Regions from separate parts of the Leptospira selangorensis genome, predicted to be linked through region 1. Evidence: riboswitches for the same ligand, from Rfam matches in the RefSeq annotation. Region 1 holds a riboswitch; each other region holds the start of a gene.
The links. Region 1 has a riboswitch for cobalamin ahead of EHO58_RS15655 (CbtB domain-containing protein). Riboswitches for the same ligand answer to the same signal wherever they lie in the genome.
Positions count from the first base shown of each region.

Region 2: it holds a riboswitch for cobalamin, as region 1 does, so the genes downstream of both, EHO58_RS09085 (TonB-dependent receptor) here and EHO58_RS15655 (CbtB domain-containing protein) in region 1, are expected to answer to the same signal.
Region 3: it holds a riboswitch for cobalamin, as region 1 does, so the genes downstream of both, EHO58_RS07980 (LIC13354 family exoprotein) here and EHO58_RS15655 (CbtB domain-containing protein) in region 1, are expected to answer to the same signal.
Region 4: it holds a riboswitch for cobalamin, as region 1 does, so the genes downstream of both, EHO58_RS13255 (acyl-CoA thioesterase) here and EHO58_RS15655 (CbtB domain-containing protein) in region 1, are expected to answer to the same signal.

Region 1 is NZ_RQES01000019.1:108,230-111,663, reverse strand. Features, by position in the region: gene EHO58_RS15665 (SDR family NAD(P)-dependent oxidoreductase) at 1-765, shown strand, start outside; gene EHO58_RS15660 (catalase) at 791-1,783, shown strand; cobalamin riboswitch at 1,847-2,031, shown strand; gene EHO58_RS15655 (CbtB domain-containing protein) at 2,167-2,349, shown strand; gene EHO58_RS15650 (CbtA family protein) at 2,340-3,155, shown strand; gene EHO58_RS15645 (CbiX/SirB N-terminal domain-containing protein) at 3,152-3,434, shown strand, end outside.
Region 2 is NZ_RQES01000012.1:229,105-232,538, forward strand. Features, by position in the region: gene EHO58_RS09085 (TonB-dependent receptor) at 1-1,377, opposite strand, end outside; cobalamin riboswitch at 1,404-1,578, opposite strand; gene lsa26 (surface adhesion protein Lsa26) at 1,795-2,535, shown strand; gene EHO58_RS09095 (CapA family protein) at 2,784-3,434, opposite strand, start outside.
Region 3 is NZ_RQES01000010.1:497,515-500,948, reverse strand. Features, by position in the region: gene EHO58_RS07985 (LIC_13355 family lipoprotein) at 16-876, opposite strand; gene EHO58_RS07980 (LIC13354 family exoprotein) at 917-1,501, opposite strand; adenosylcobalamin (AdoCbl) riboswitch at 1,696-1,822, opposite strand; gene EHO58_RS07975 (flavin monoamine oxidase family protein) at 2,061-3,401, shown strand; gene EHO58_RS07970 (alpha/beta fold hydrolase) at 3,434-3,434, opposite strand, start outside.
Region 4 is NZ_RQES01000018.1:177,193-180,626, reverse strand. Features, by position in the region: gene arsB (ACR3 family arsenite efflux transporter) at 1-867, opposite strand, end outside; gene EHO58_RS13260 (ArsR/SmtB family transcription factor) at 909-1,238, opposite strand; cobalamin riboswitch at 1,420-1,629, shown strand; gene EHO58_RS13255 (acyl-CoA thioesterase) at 1,871-2,311, shown strand; gene prpB (methylisocitrate lyase) at 2,339-3,262, shown strand; gene prpC (bifunctional 2-methylcitrate synthase/citrate synthase) at 3,259-3,434, shown strand, end outside.

The sequences.
Region 1 (3,434 bases):
GCAGGAGCAAGTGTAATCGTTTCCGCCAGAGGAAAATCCAACTTAGAAAAAACCGTCCAGGAATTAAAGGCAGTAGGAGCTCCAACAGCAGTATTCGGATTCGCAGTCTTAGATGTTTCAGATAAAAAGGCCATCGAAAAAGAAGCCAAAAAGGTAATCCAGACATTAGGAGGATTGGACATTTTAATCTGCAGCAGCGGTTTTGCAAAAGCAGGAGAAGCTTCCGATCTAGACGACGAAGTTTATAGAAATCTAATGGATGTAAACTTTTTCGGCCACGTGAATAGTGCGCTTGCATTTAGTGATCATTTTTCCAAACAAAAAAGTGGTGAGATCGTATTTTTAGCATCCACCCTTGCGTTTTTTTCCATCTACGGATACGGAGCTTATTCGGCTAGTAAGTTTGCGATTGTAGGTTTTGCCCAAGGTTTTCGCCAGGAAATGATGCTTCATGGAGTAAAAGTGAAATTATTCCTTCCTCCTACAACGGATACTCCTGGTTTGGAAAAGGAGAATACCGACAAACCTGAATTGAGTAAGGAAATTGAAATGGGTTCCGCATTAAATAGAATTCATACAATTGATTCCGTAGCAAAGGCCATCCTAAAATGGATACCGAACAAAAAGTTCATCGGTTATACAGGCTGGGATTCTTGGCTCCAATATTTTCTATTTAGACATTTTCCGGAATTCAGCATTAAACTTACCGATTCCGAATTAAAAGCGGCCCAGTCTAGACTGGATAAGAAAAAACAAAAAGTATAACTGTGGATATTCTTAAGGAGACTCTATGAAACCGATTAGCAAGGACTGGAAGGAAGATATTTCCCCGGATGAAGAGATTCGTTTTGCGGAATATGTAAAGGCATTCCAAAAGATCCAAAAAGTAAACTCTTCCAAATTCGGAAAAGGTCGCACATTACATAGAAAGCAGATCTTAGGGCTGCAGGCAAAGTTTGAAGTTTTATCCAATATTCCTGATTATACAAAACAGGGTTTGTTCTCCACTTCCGGCACAAAGGATGTTTGGATCCGATTATCCAGCGGGAGTATGAAACTACAGCCTGATACCACTGGAGACATCAGAGGATTTGCATTAAAAATCCTAGGAGTAAATGGGCCAAGCGCTTTACAAAACGGTAATACTTCTGCCCAAGATTTTCTACTGATCAATTTAGAAGCATTCTCTTCTCCTAAAAGTGAGGAGTTCGTAGGTGTTGTTACCGCAGCAGCTAAAGGAGGAGGTCCGTTATTAAAATATCTTTTTGCCACTTACGGATTTTTCGGTGCATTTGCCAGGATCAAAAAAGTATCAAAAAGTTTTAATAAACCTTTTAGCGGATTTGCAACGGAACCTTTTTATAGCGCGGCACCAATAGCCTTCGGCCCCTACGCTGCGAGAATTAGACTTCTTCCTCCTTCTGGTATAACTCCAAACAAAGATGCCTCAAAGGATTGGGCAAATGATATTAAATCAAAACTTTCAAAAGGTCCTCTGGTTTATACATTCCAAGCCCAATTTTTCACGGATGAAAAAACAACTCCAATCGAAGATGCTTCCGTTGATTGGCCTGAATCAGAAGCTCCTTACGTTACTCTCGCTACTCTTACAATTCCAACTCAAGATTTCGGATCCGAGCCCGGTCTATCTTTGCAAAAAAAGATCGAAGATACAATTTTTGATCCTTGGGAAGCTTTATTAGAGCATAGACCTTTAGGAGATGTAATGAGAGCGAGAAAACATGTATATCTAGCGAGCCAAAAAGGAAGAGGCGCAGTTTAGAGAATTTTGTTAGATTGAAAATAAAATACTATGCAAAATCACTCACCTAAATAGATCCTGAAATCTCAGACTATTTTTGTAGGAACATAGATGTCTCCATCTATGGGAAGACGGTGCAATTCCGTCACGGTACCCGCCGCTGTAAGAGGGACAAAAGGCACAAGATGTCACTGGGTGTAAAAACCTGGGAAGACGTGCTGAGTAGGACGATCTCGAGTCAGAAAACGACCTTACAAAAATCCTGAAGCTACGTGATCCAGTCTCGGATGTAAGACGGTTACGTAACTAAACTCAATTTTTTTCATACGATACTTTGGCTCATTCTTTTGTGCCTTAATATCGTTTATATCTTGTTAGGTGAAGATCTCTTAGGAGGGATTTTTATGCGCTCGATTTCCGTTTCGAAGGATTTTTCAGGAGCCAAATTATGGCTTAGAGCTTCCGTTCTGGTTTTTGCAGGATTTCTTGCTTTTTCTACGATCTATGCAGTAGGCCTGGAACCAATGGTGTATTTGCACGATACTTTTCATGATATAAGACATTCCACAGGATTTCCATGCCATTAAGATCAGAGTTTTCTGATCTTCTGCGGACAGGGATATTTTCCGGTCTGGTGTCAGGTCTTGTTTTAGGGATCATGGTCTGTGTTTGGAATCTTCCGTTGATTTTAGAGGCGGAAAAGTTTGAAGCAAAATCTGCATCAGAAAATTTGAATACAGGTCATACACATGTTCACTCCCATACCCATGGAGAACGCCATTCCCATACAAAAGTGGAATCCGCTTCTTCTGAAAAGATTGAGAGTGATAGTCTCTGGCAAAAAAGAAATTTAGGAACAATCATAGGTTCCGTTCTATTAGGAATTTCTTTTGGAGTTTTGGTTTCCCTTTGGATGGTATTTTTTCCTCCTAACGGCTTTTTAGAGAACCCTTCCCTATCCAAGGCGATCTACCTTAGTATCTTATTTGCAGTCGGTGGATTTCTAATCTTCTTTGGAATTCCATATTTAGGGCTTCCTCCCGAATTACCTGGGAGAGCCTCCGGAAGTTATGATTACCCGGAAAGACAGGCCTGGTGGTATCTTAGTGTTGGGTCCAGCTTGGTCGGTATTTTAGGATCTAGGATCCTTCTATCATATTTAAACATTCATAATTTGCTAAAATGGGCTTTTGCTTTAGTAATGGTCCTATTCTTTTCGGGACTTCCATTCTATATCGGTGTGCCTGATATTTCGGAAGATTTTGCGGCTCCAAAAGAATTAAGGAACCAATTCGAATATGTGACCTTGCTCACGAATCTGATCTTCTGGTATTTATTATCCTCTTTATTTTTCATATTCTGGAAACCAAAGCAGGTATTAGGATTCAAATGAAACCTAAAATTGCGGTTCTGGTGTTGGGTCATGGAAGTAGGGAAATAAATTCCAATCTTGAATTCGTTTCTCTGGTCGAGGCCTATTCCCTTACTCGTCCGGATCTGAAAATTTCACATGCTTATGTAGAACTTGCCAAACCCGATCTGGAAACTGCATTAAGAGAGCTTAGCAAAGAATATTCTAATATAATAATATTTCCTCTGTTTTTATACACTTCAGGTCATATCAAAAACGATGTTCCGATCGTTCTGGATCGAATTAAATCAGAGTTCCCAA
Region 2 (3,434 bases), on a different contig from region 1:
AGAATAATTTTCTTTTTCCCAAAACCTCCAAAGAAGTCCCGTTTTAGGATTCGAAAACTCAGTGGTTTTTGTGGCAGAAGCGAACGGATCTTGTTTTCTATACCAAGGTTCGTCGGACTGGAATTTGTCTCTGTAAGAATCCCAGGAAACTCCAGGAGTCAAAACTAGTTTCCCGTCTAAAAATCGAAACTCGTCCTCTACTTGAAAAGTAGTATAGGTCCTTGTTTTTCCGGGCTCGTATTTTAGATCTATATTTTGAGGAGTACTTCTGGATCTTTCAAAAGTTTCCCTTTCTATCCCGGCGTGAAATTTCAGAATTTGATAATATTCTAATAAATATAGTGTGGGAGTAATTTGGAATCCAGACTGCCCCATAAAAGCGGTGGAATTAGGAGTTCCTTTGGAAAATTCAGATTTTGGATCGAATAGATCGTCATTCGTAAAGGAGGTAAAAGCACGAGTCTCTAATCTGAGCAAACCATCGAATATACCTTTCGTATCCGTTCCGAGAGAAGTAGTATTTCTAAGATACCTACGATGAACTTGTTGAGTTTGGTTACTTGCAGGTCCTGGAATTCCATGAAATCTATAATTTAGATCATTCCAAAATTTGATCTTGGTTGCTCCGATATCTCCGCTCAGTCCTAACATTCCCGAAGTTCTTTCGTATTGAGCGTTCCTTCTTTTGTCGATCGTGTCATCCAGAGGATTGACGAGTAAGGTCCCATGATTGTTTAGATAAGAAAAGTTCTGGTCGGATTTTTCGCCGAGCAAGAATACACTAGTGCCAATTCCGCCATAAGTTCCCGTATGCGTTATGCTACCTTTTCCGGTATTAAAACTTCCGGCACCTATATTAACACGAGTTTTAGGAGGACCGCTTCCTGTTCTTGTGACTAAGTTTACACTTCCACCGATTGCGGATCCTGAAAATCCGACGGGAGCGCCACTTCTATAAACTTCTATACTTTGTAAATTGTCGAATGGAAGATCTGCGAGGTTTACTTCTCCCCCTTGCGAATTATTAAAGGGGACTCCGTCTATGAAGATCCTGGATTGGTTCGGATTTGTTCCTCTAAGAGATAGAGTGGAATAAGAACCTAAACCACCGTATCTTCTGATCCTTACTCCTGCTTCTCTTTCTAAAACATCCGGAAGATTCGTATAACGTGCATTGTATTGGTCCAGATCTATGGAAGTCTGGAAACCTGTTGGGTTCTTTCTGAAATTTTCAGGCTGAGAATTGGAACCGGTCTTTCCCACTACTTTTACAGTGGAAGTTTCAGTCTTCTGGGTCTCTTGGGAAAATATTTGGACGGAAAATAAAAAGAGCCCTAGATGAAGTATCCTGGAAAATCGTTTAGGTCTTTTATACATTGAGGCCTTAACTCCCGAAAGCCAGAGAATTGAAAGTAGCTCTGATAGGTTTTCTGACTCACGCCCGATTCGGACCCTTCCCGTCTTTCGACAGTGGTTTTGACCGATCGTTTAGGCGTTTACAGCTGCGGGTACAGCTCCGGATTTTCACCGGATTCCCTTTTCCGATCTACTTGCAAGACCAGGTTCCCAACCCAAGTCGGAGGGGCAATCTCAAAAAGGTCTGGCCGTCTCTTGCTTACGCAAGACCGCAGAGTAACGAACACCCACCCTGTAGGAGTTCCTACATGTGGATTTTTCAAGAATAGAAAGAAATATTTTCTTGATGTAAGATAAAAACCGGAAAGGATTCACGAATTCGCGACCGGAAGGGAATCCCTTCGGGTCTACCTACATAACAGGGAGCATCGAACTCGAATGAAACGCATTCCATCCTTAAGATTTCTTTTATTAGGGATCTTTCTTTTAACTACCTCGTCCTTATCAGCAGCCGGAACTTATTCCGAAGGTTGGACAGTTGCAAAATTGATCCAATTTGAAAGCAGAGGGGTCATTTTTGAATCTTACGAAGGTCTTTTAGAAGTTTATACTATAAACGATTCAGAAGCTTGCGACGAAATGAAGGACGAATGTTTTGTTCCGGCAAAACAAAAGATCGAATTCAGCGTACGTCCTGAAAACGCAGATGTAGTGAACTTCTTAAGCAAAAGTTTAAACCAGGAAATTTTAGTCCAATATAGGATTCATAGATTAGAGCCTCTTGCATTGTCTTCCGACTACGAAGTGGTAGGAGCTCAGCTTCAGGAAAAATCCCTACCGAAAGGCCTTCCTGATAAGATTGTAAGCAAAAGTAAGTCCGGAGGAAAAAGAAATTTTTCCGTTACTGGACGTATTCTAAGTTTAGAATATAAGGGAACCTTAATTGGAACCTGGGAAGGCTTATATCTGGATGAGACCAGAAACAAAGTGCATCCTTTCTCTGTGACCGACGAAGAGATTGCGGCCTTCGCCACAAACACTCTCAAGTTCGGACTTAGATATTTCTTAGGTGTTTCCGTGGCTTACGTGACTGGAGCAAGAGATTCTCATTATGATATTTATGAGATCAACTTCAAAGCTCCTGCAGGCGCGCTGGAGCCGGCTGGCAAAACCCAATAATTTACATTAAGATCCTATTAAGTAAAAGGCCGATCTAGGAGTTCCTATATCGGCCTTTTTATTTTAGAGTGTTACGAGAATATCTCTGTAGGAGCTCCTACATGGTTTTGAAGACGGCCCCCACCCTGTCCAGGGTGGAGGAGGTGGGTTAGTGGGAGAAGCCTTTTCCCCTATATCATAAAATTGTAAAATTTACAATTAAAAATTTAGGAAAAATTTGTAGGAGCTCCTACATATAATAGTTTCAATTAAGGATGGAAACTTCCGTCGGACTGGATTTTAGGTCCTTTTCCTGGGAAATCAGATTTAGTCAAAGACTGGATCAGTTCGGTAGTCTTAGCGTCTGGATCCGGAGCAGGAATTCCATTTTGGCTTAATTGTAATGGATGGATCTTACCTTTAATAAAATTCCCTTGTTTATCTAAGTCTGCTTCTAAGACCAAAGAATATCCGCCATATCCTTTCGTAGAGAATACTCTATATCCTAAAAAATTTCCTAAAGAGTAAGCGACCAGTTTTCCTTTATACAATTCGAATGCTCTAGGTAAATGAGGTCCATGTCCGATAAATAAGTCTGCACCTGCATCGATCAAAGCATGGGAAAGAGCGACTAGGTTTCCTCTATATTCTCCGTAAAATCTTTCTTGTTCATTTTTTACGTGTAAAGCAGGTCCACCTTCTGCTCCGCCATGAACGGATATAAAAACCAATTGTGCTTTTTTCTTAGCTTCTTTTACGAGAGCTACACCTTCTTCTATATGGTTCACATGATTATGAGCGCTTTCCATATGGCTGAATCCGATCCAAGCCACTGAAATTCCTTTTACGTTCATATAAGTGATCGCGCCTTTTTTGCCAGTGTATCTAACTCCAGCTTCTGAGAGATTTTTACCTGTATC
Region 3 (3,434 bases), on a different contig from region 1:
TTTTTCAGTTTTAGGTTAAGGAGTTACGGATTTCGCGATGACCCCGTCTATATCCGGATTTGCATGAGCCGAATCGATAGGTAGAGAAGTCAAAATCGTTTTAGCTGCGGATATTTTGATATAAGTAAATCCGTTCGTTTGGATTTCGCTTTTTAAGGTACCACTACAACCGGAACCGGAGTTTCCAAAATTAGAATCTGCTAAGTCGAAACCATCTCCACCCCCACCTCCGTTTATAATATCCGTATCAAAAACCTCGGAGACAGTCATTGGATTCGAGTCTTGATTATAGATGAAGGGAGTGATTCCTGCAAAATTATTCCAGTATGTAGGATTTCCCACAAAAGTATTCGGATCTGAATTCGTATAGTTTGGATTCCATCCGCACCAATTTGTTAGATCGTTGCCTACCTCTACTATTAGAGGTTCCATAAAAACGTTGTCGAATGAGTTTGAATTGTTCTGAACCCCTACAAAGAAAGGGTTTTCATAAACTATAAAGTCTATGCCGCTTGTAGGAAGTACCTTTATTCCTGACCAGCGAAGTATGATAGAAGATCCGATTCCGGAAGCATCTAAAGTATATACGTCAAGAGAGCCGTTAAACTTTCCTTGGCCGCGAATTCCGTCGATAGAACAATCCGAATCTTTGAATCCGATACCAGTACTCGTAGGAGCTGAAATGATCTCATCAGCTACAAAAATTCCTCTGCCCGATTCTGGTGTTCTCTGATCGCAAGAACTTAAGAATCCGGATCCTCCCAGCCCAAGTGCAAGAAGAGCCTCTGCGCCGGAAGAACTTTTGGAATCTTCGCAGCCGATGAAACTTGAAGAAAAACAAGTAAATATTACGAAAATTTGAATAACTTTTTTGATCTTTAACATTTACTATTTTCCTTCCGTTATTCGGCTTATTTTAGTTTTGAGTTTCGAGTCTACTCCAAGGAGCAGGATCAAATCCGCTATTTAAACCGCAGCCAGCGTTGATATCACTCGGATCTGAATAAAAATCCAAATCATCCGCTTTGGCCGAAGCTAGAGTTGTTTGAGAGGAAACACCGGAAAGGTCAGGGCAAACATAGGTTTTGCCGTCCTTAACGGTCCAACGATACCAAGAATAATTCCCTTGGGAAAAAGAGGAATCTCCGCGGAAACGGACATAGATCACTTTTTTATTCGTGTCGATCTCCTGGATATCACCGTATAAATAACTATTGCCGTAAGTCGCATCAAACATCGTTTGTGCGATTAAAGAAAGAGAGATATTATAGGTTCCTACAATCTCATTTCCCGGTGCAGTATAAGTCCCACCCGCATAATCCGAAGTTCCATTATAATAATTATAATTTCCTGCAATCGGGTTTAAGCCTGCTACAGCAACTAAGGCAAGTACGTTTTGATTGTCAGACTTACTGGATTCTCCCAGATCAAAACAATTCGCGAACACGAATAATGAACAAATGGCAAACGTTAAAGCAGCCGAATTTTTGAATTTTCTCATTTTTCTCTCCTGATGTCTGCCGGATACCGCAGAAAAAGAAAATATAAGCAAAATAACGTTAGTCGATCATTGACCTTATTCAGATCTGAACGATTTTGTATTTGCGGTGGTTTTCTTTTTCCGTTCGAGAGCCCCGACATTTTAGCTTTCGGGGCCCCATCGCAGAAAGCGCGGATGCGCTAAAGAGCGAGATTTACGATACCCCCCAACCTCGAGGTTAAAGTATCGCGGGGAAGATCTGGCTTATTCCGTTTAAAACGGACATCACAGTTGCGGGTCAGCGCGGGATTTTCACCCGACTTCCTCCCTGAAAGCGTAATTCCAGGTTTTGGTTTAGTACTTTCGCTGGCAAGGGAAAAACTATAAGGATACGAAAGTCATCTATTCCTTGCAATATCAGTATAAATCTACGATATTCAAAGCATAAGAACGATTAGAAAGGATTCGGTACATAATTTCAGATCGATGAGACATTATAGTCCGCAAAAAATTCGGGAAAGATCTTTCATAGACCGAATATAGAAGAGAGAGTTCTAATAAAACTTCCAAGAGGAATCCAATGAAAATTACCCGATCTACTTTTCTGAAAGCCGGAATTTTAACTACCGCAGCTTTGTTAGGAAGTCGTAAGGGAAATTTATTCGCTCAGAATACAAACTCCGGAAAAAAAGTAATCGTACTTGGTGGTGGACTTTCCGGACTTTATTCGGCATACATCTTAGGAAAAACAGGAAGTAAAGTAACTCTGATAGAAGCTACGGATAGAGTAGGGGGAAGAGTTAGATCCATACAAGATCCTTCCGGTCATGTTATTGATCTAGGAGCGGAATGGGTTTCTTCTGAAGATAAAACTGTTCGTAGTTTAGTTAGAGAACTAGGATTAAAATTACAATCTTCTCCCTTGGTTCCGGATCTATTTTTAGGAACTTATAAGAAAGCTGGCAGCTGGGAACTTTCTCCTAAATCGCAAGAGATCTTAAGCAAATTAGTATCACAAAATTCTAAATTAGATACTGCACAGCAGCAGGCACTAGATCGTATCAGCATTTATAATTATTTAGTGTATCAAGGAGTTAGTCCGGAAGATCTGACTTTACTGGGTCATAAACTTTCTCTTCATTATGGAGATAGTATCAGAGTTCTATCCGCTGAAAAAGTTTTAAGCGATCTTGCACAATTCCCTCAAAGGAATAGTAAGATAGAAGGTGGAATGGAAAATATTGCCAAAACCTTGGTGATGAATATAGAAAACACCGAGTTTGTTTTTTCAGATCCTGTCCTTTCTGTGGATCAGGATTCTACCGGAGTTACCGTTACTACTGCATCCGGAAGAAAATTTAACGGTTCTACTTGTATCTGCACTTTACCCGCGAATCAGATCTCTAATGTAAAATGGAACCCGGGTTTGGATAAAGAAAAACTTCTCGCAGCATTAAGAGTTCGTTATTCTCAAATTTATAAGTTATTTTTGGTATTAAAAGAATCTCCTTGGGAATCTTCTCCTTTTGCAGTTCATTCAGATGCGGCGGCTCAATTTTTATATGATGCAGGTACCAAGTCTGATACTTCAGATAAGGTTTTAGGGGTAATTGCGAATGGGGATAGATTTTCAGTGTTTGATTCTGCTAGCCAAGACCAAAAGGTAGAATATATTCGTCTTACTCTGGAGCGTCTAGGTTTGAAGAAGGATCTACAGATCCAAAGATTCTATTTTACAGAAACTAAAAAGGATTACATTCCGAACGGGGTCGCTGAGTTTCCACCGGGAAGTTTTGGATCTGAGATCATTTTAAGAAAACCGTATGATCGTATCTTCTTCGCAGGAGAGCATACTGGAGAAATTACCGGAACCGTAGAGGCCGCCTTGAGTTCTGCGATCAAAGCGGTGAATCTGGTTTAGTAAGAAACTTTTATTAGATCAAACGTTTCGTTC
Region 4 (3,434 bases), on a different contig from region 1:
ATTCCTTGGATAATCCGCTTTTATTAGAAGTCCTAGTCCGAAACTGAAAAAGAACATTAAAATAAAGTAAATCAGTAAAGGAGCTGATATTTTGAGAACATCTAAAGGAATATTGATAAGCGAGTCTCCTTTCAAACTGAATATGAATACGATCGTCAAAAGTAAAAAGATCAGTGTGATCGGAGAAATAGACGGCAATAATTTTTGAGTCGTCCATTCTTCTCCCTTAAAACGAAGGCTTAAGGTTCGTATTCCCCAACCGAGTAAAAACGGAATTCCTAAGTAGATCAAGACACTATATGCGATGTCCCAATAACTCACATGTATAGAAGAGTTCGTAAATCCTAAAGTCCCTGGAAGGATGCTTACAAATAAATACGCCAAAACTCCGTAAAAAAGAAGCTGAAAGATACTATTTAAGGCGACAAGACCGGCAGCGACCTCTCTATCTCCGTCCGCAAGATCGTTCCATACTAAAACCATCGCAATACAACGTGCGATTCCGATCAGTATTAATCCGATTCGATATTCCTGGTTTTCCGGAAAGAAAAGGAACGCCAACCCGAACATCAATAATGGGCCGACCACCCAATTTAAAAGTAGAGAATATAAGACCAGGTCTATCCGTCCGAACGCCCTAGGAATCCTCGTGAAATTCACCTTAGCCAAAGGAGGAACCATCATAAAAATAAGTCCGATAGCGATCGGAAGATTTGTCCCTCCGAACTCCGAACTTCTAATCCAATCAACAAAACCGGGAGACCAAATAGAGAAAGAGACCCCTATCCCCATAGCGATAAAGATCCAGACGGTTAGAAACTTATCTAAAAAAGATAATCTTTTTTCGGAAATGACATGAGAAGACATTAATCGTTTAATCGCAATATTGCGATTAATGTCAAGCGGTTTTAGCAGGAATTTCCGCTTTCGGGGATCTGAGAAAGAAAAGGAGCAAAATATCCTCCGATCTCCTCCCAAGTTTTTTTATTAATACAATAACAGATGGACGGACCGTCTATGGTTCCTTGTAAAATACCCACGTCTTTTAGCGCTTTTAGGTGTTGTGAGATCGTGGCCTGAGCAAGCCCTAGTTCGTCGACCAAGTCACCACAGATACAGGCTTTTCTTTTGAGAATGGACTCCAAGATCGCAATACGAGCCGGATGCCCGAGGGCTTTTGCATAAGAGGCAATCTTATTCTGCCGCTTATTAAATAGCTCTGTTTTGGTAATTCCCATAGATTGGATGTGGAATTAAGTTATGATAATTTCAATTCAAATTTTAAGCTATGGATTTGAATCCAGAAAACTAATCCACTCCCCTAACAAACAGTCGATTTCAATCACAGATATATTAAGTCACACAGGCTTCTTCTTCAATTGTTCTGTTTTTTTCCTTGACATTTACAAGCCCAAAAACCCTGGTGTAAGAAGCGTTGGTGTTCTGCTCTTATAGCGGAACTTAAAAGGGAACCCGGTGATGATTCCGGGACTGCCCCGCAGCGGTATTCGAGAACGAAATTCACATTCTGCACTGGATCGCGCGATCTGGGAAGCAGTGAAAATTAGGAAAAGGAAGATTCTTCCCAAGCTCGTAAGTCCGAAGACCTGCCAAAGCCCTTCATCCTAGAGAAAACGGATGTGGGTTTACCGGAACCTCGAGGGAGGGTTGGATGGTGGTTCGCGTTTCCTGTCCGTTTACGCCCTCCTCTCTTTCCAAACCCCCTCAAGGCTTCGATTTTCGACTCGCGAGGTGAGAGTTTGGAGCTTAAATATCCTATTTCCTTTTTATGTGGCCTGATTTGCGGGAATTTTTTCCATAAATCGCCTACGAATCATATATTACCTATTTCATATATAAGGTTTTTCTTATGAATAGAGAAAGCCTTGACCATCATTCCGTCAAACTCGAGCCGGGACTTGTTATTGAAACAAGACAGATCGAAATGGTCTTCCCTGAAGTTACCAATCATTATGGAACATTATTCGCTGGAGACGCATTGTCTTTTATGGCGAAAAGTGCATTCATCGCTGCTTCTAGATATTCTCGAAAAAAAGTCGTCGCTGCCAAAAGTGAACAAGTGGATTTTCGTGTTCCGGTCCGGCAAGGAAATCTGATCGAACTAATCTCAAGAGTGGTGTCCGTAGGAAATTCTTCAATGACAATAGAAGTAGAACTCTATGCTGAGGATTTTCTTAGCGGAGAACGCTATTTAGGTACGAAAGGAAAGTTCGTGATGGTCGCTTTAGGAGAAGATGGCCGCCCAACGAAAGTCCCTACCTTAATCCAAAAAGAAATAAATACATTATAGATAAATAATAAAAGGAATCGAACTACTATGAGTAAAAATAAAGAGCCCTACACTCCGGGTGAGAAACTTCGGGATGCGTTAAAAAAGGAATCACCTCTTCAGATCGTAGGCACAATCAACGCAAACCATGCGCTTCTTGCACAAAGAGCCGGTTTCAAAGCGATCTATCTATCTGGAGGAGGAGTGGCTGCAGGTTCTTTAGGAATTCCCGATCTTGGGATCACTACCTTAGAAGATGTTCTCATTGATGTACGTAGGATCACTGATGTTTGCGATCTTCCCTTGCTCGTAGATGTGGATACAGGATTCGGACCTAGCGCATTTAATGTGGCAAGAACCGTAAAATCCTTAATCAAAGCAGGGGCCGCAGGACTTCATATAGAAGACCAAGTTGGTGCAAAGCGATGTGGCCATCGACCGAACAAAGAAATAGTCTCCCAGGAAGAAATGGTCGATCGCATTCGGGCGGCAGTAGATGCAAAGACGGATCCTAAATTTGTGATCATGGCAAGAACCGACGCACTGGCAAACGAAGGTTTAGAGAAAGCGATAGAAAGATGTAAAGCATTCGTAAATGCAGGGGCAGACATGATCTTCCCAGAAGCCGTCACAGATCCGGAAACCTATCGTAAATTTACGGAAGCAGTGTCCGTTCCAATACTCGCAAACATCACTGAATTTGGAGCCACACCATTATTCACTGTAGATGAATTAAAGTCCGCCGGAGTCGGACTCGTATTATATCCGTTATCCGCCTTTAGAGCAATGAACAAGGCTGCAGAAAGAGTCTTTCAAACCATTCGTAAAGAAGGAAGTCAGAAATCCGTATTGGATACTATGCAAACCAGAAATGAACTCTACGAGTCGATCGGCTATTATGAATACGAAGATAGGTTAGATGCATTATTCGCTGCCGCTAAATCAAAAAACGGAAAAGGAGAAATTAGATGAAAGAGATGACTGTCGAAGCAAAGCCAACAAAAGGAAAAAAATCCGTAGCCCTTTCCGGAGTGGCCGCAGGTAATACCGCACTTTGTACGGTAGGTATAACTGGTAACGATCTTCATTATAGAGGATATGATATTCGCGACTTAGCAGAAAAATGCGAGTTTGAAGAAGTCGC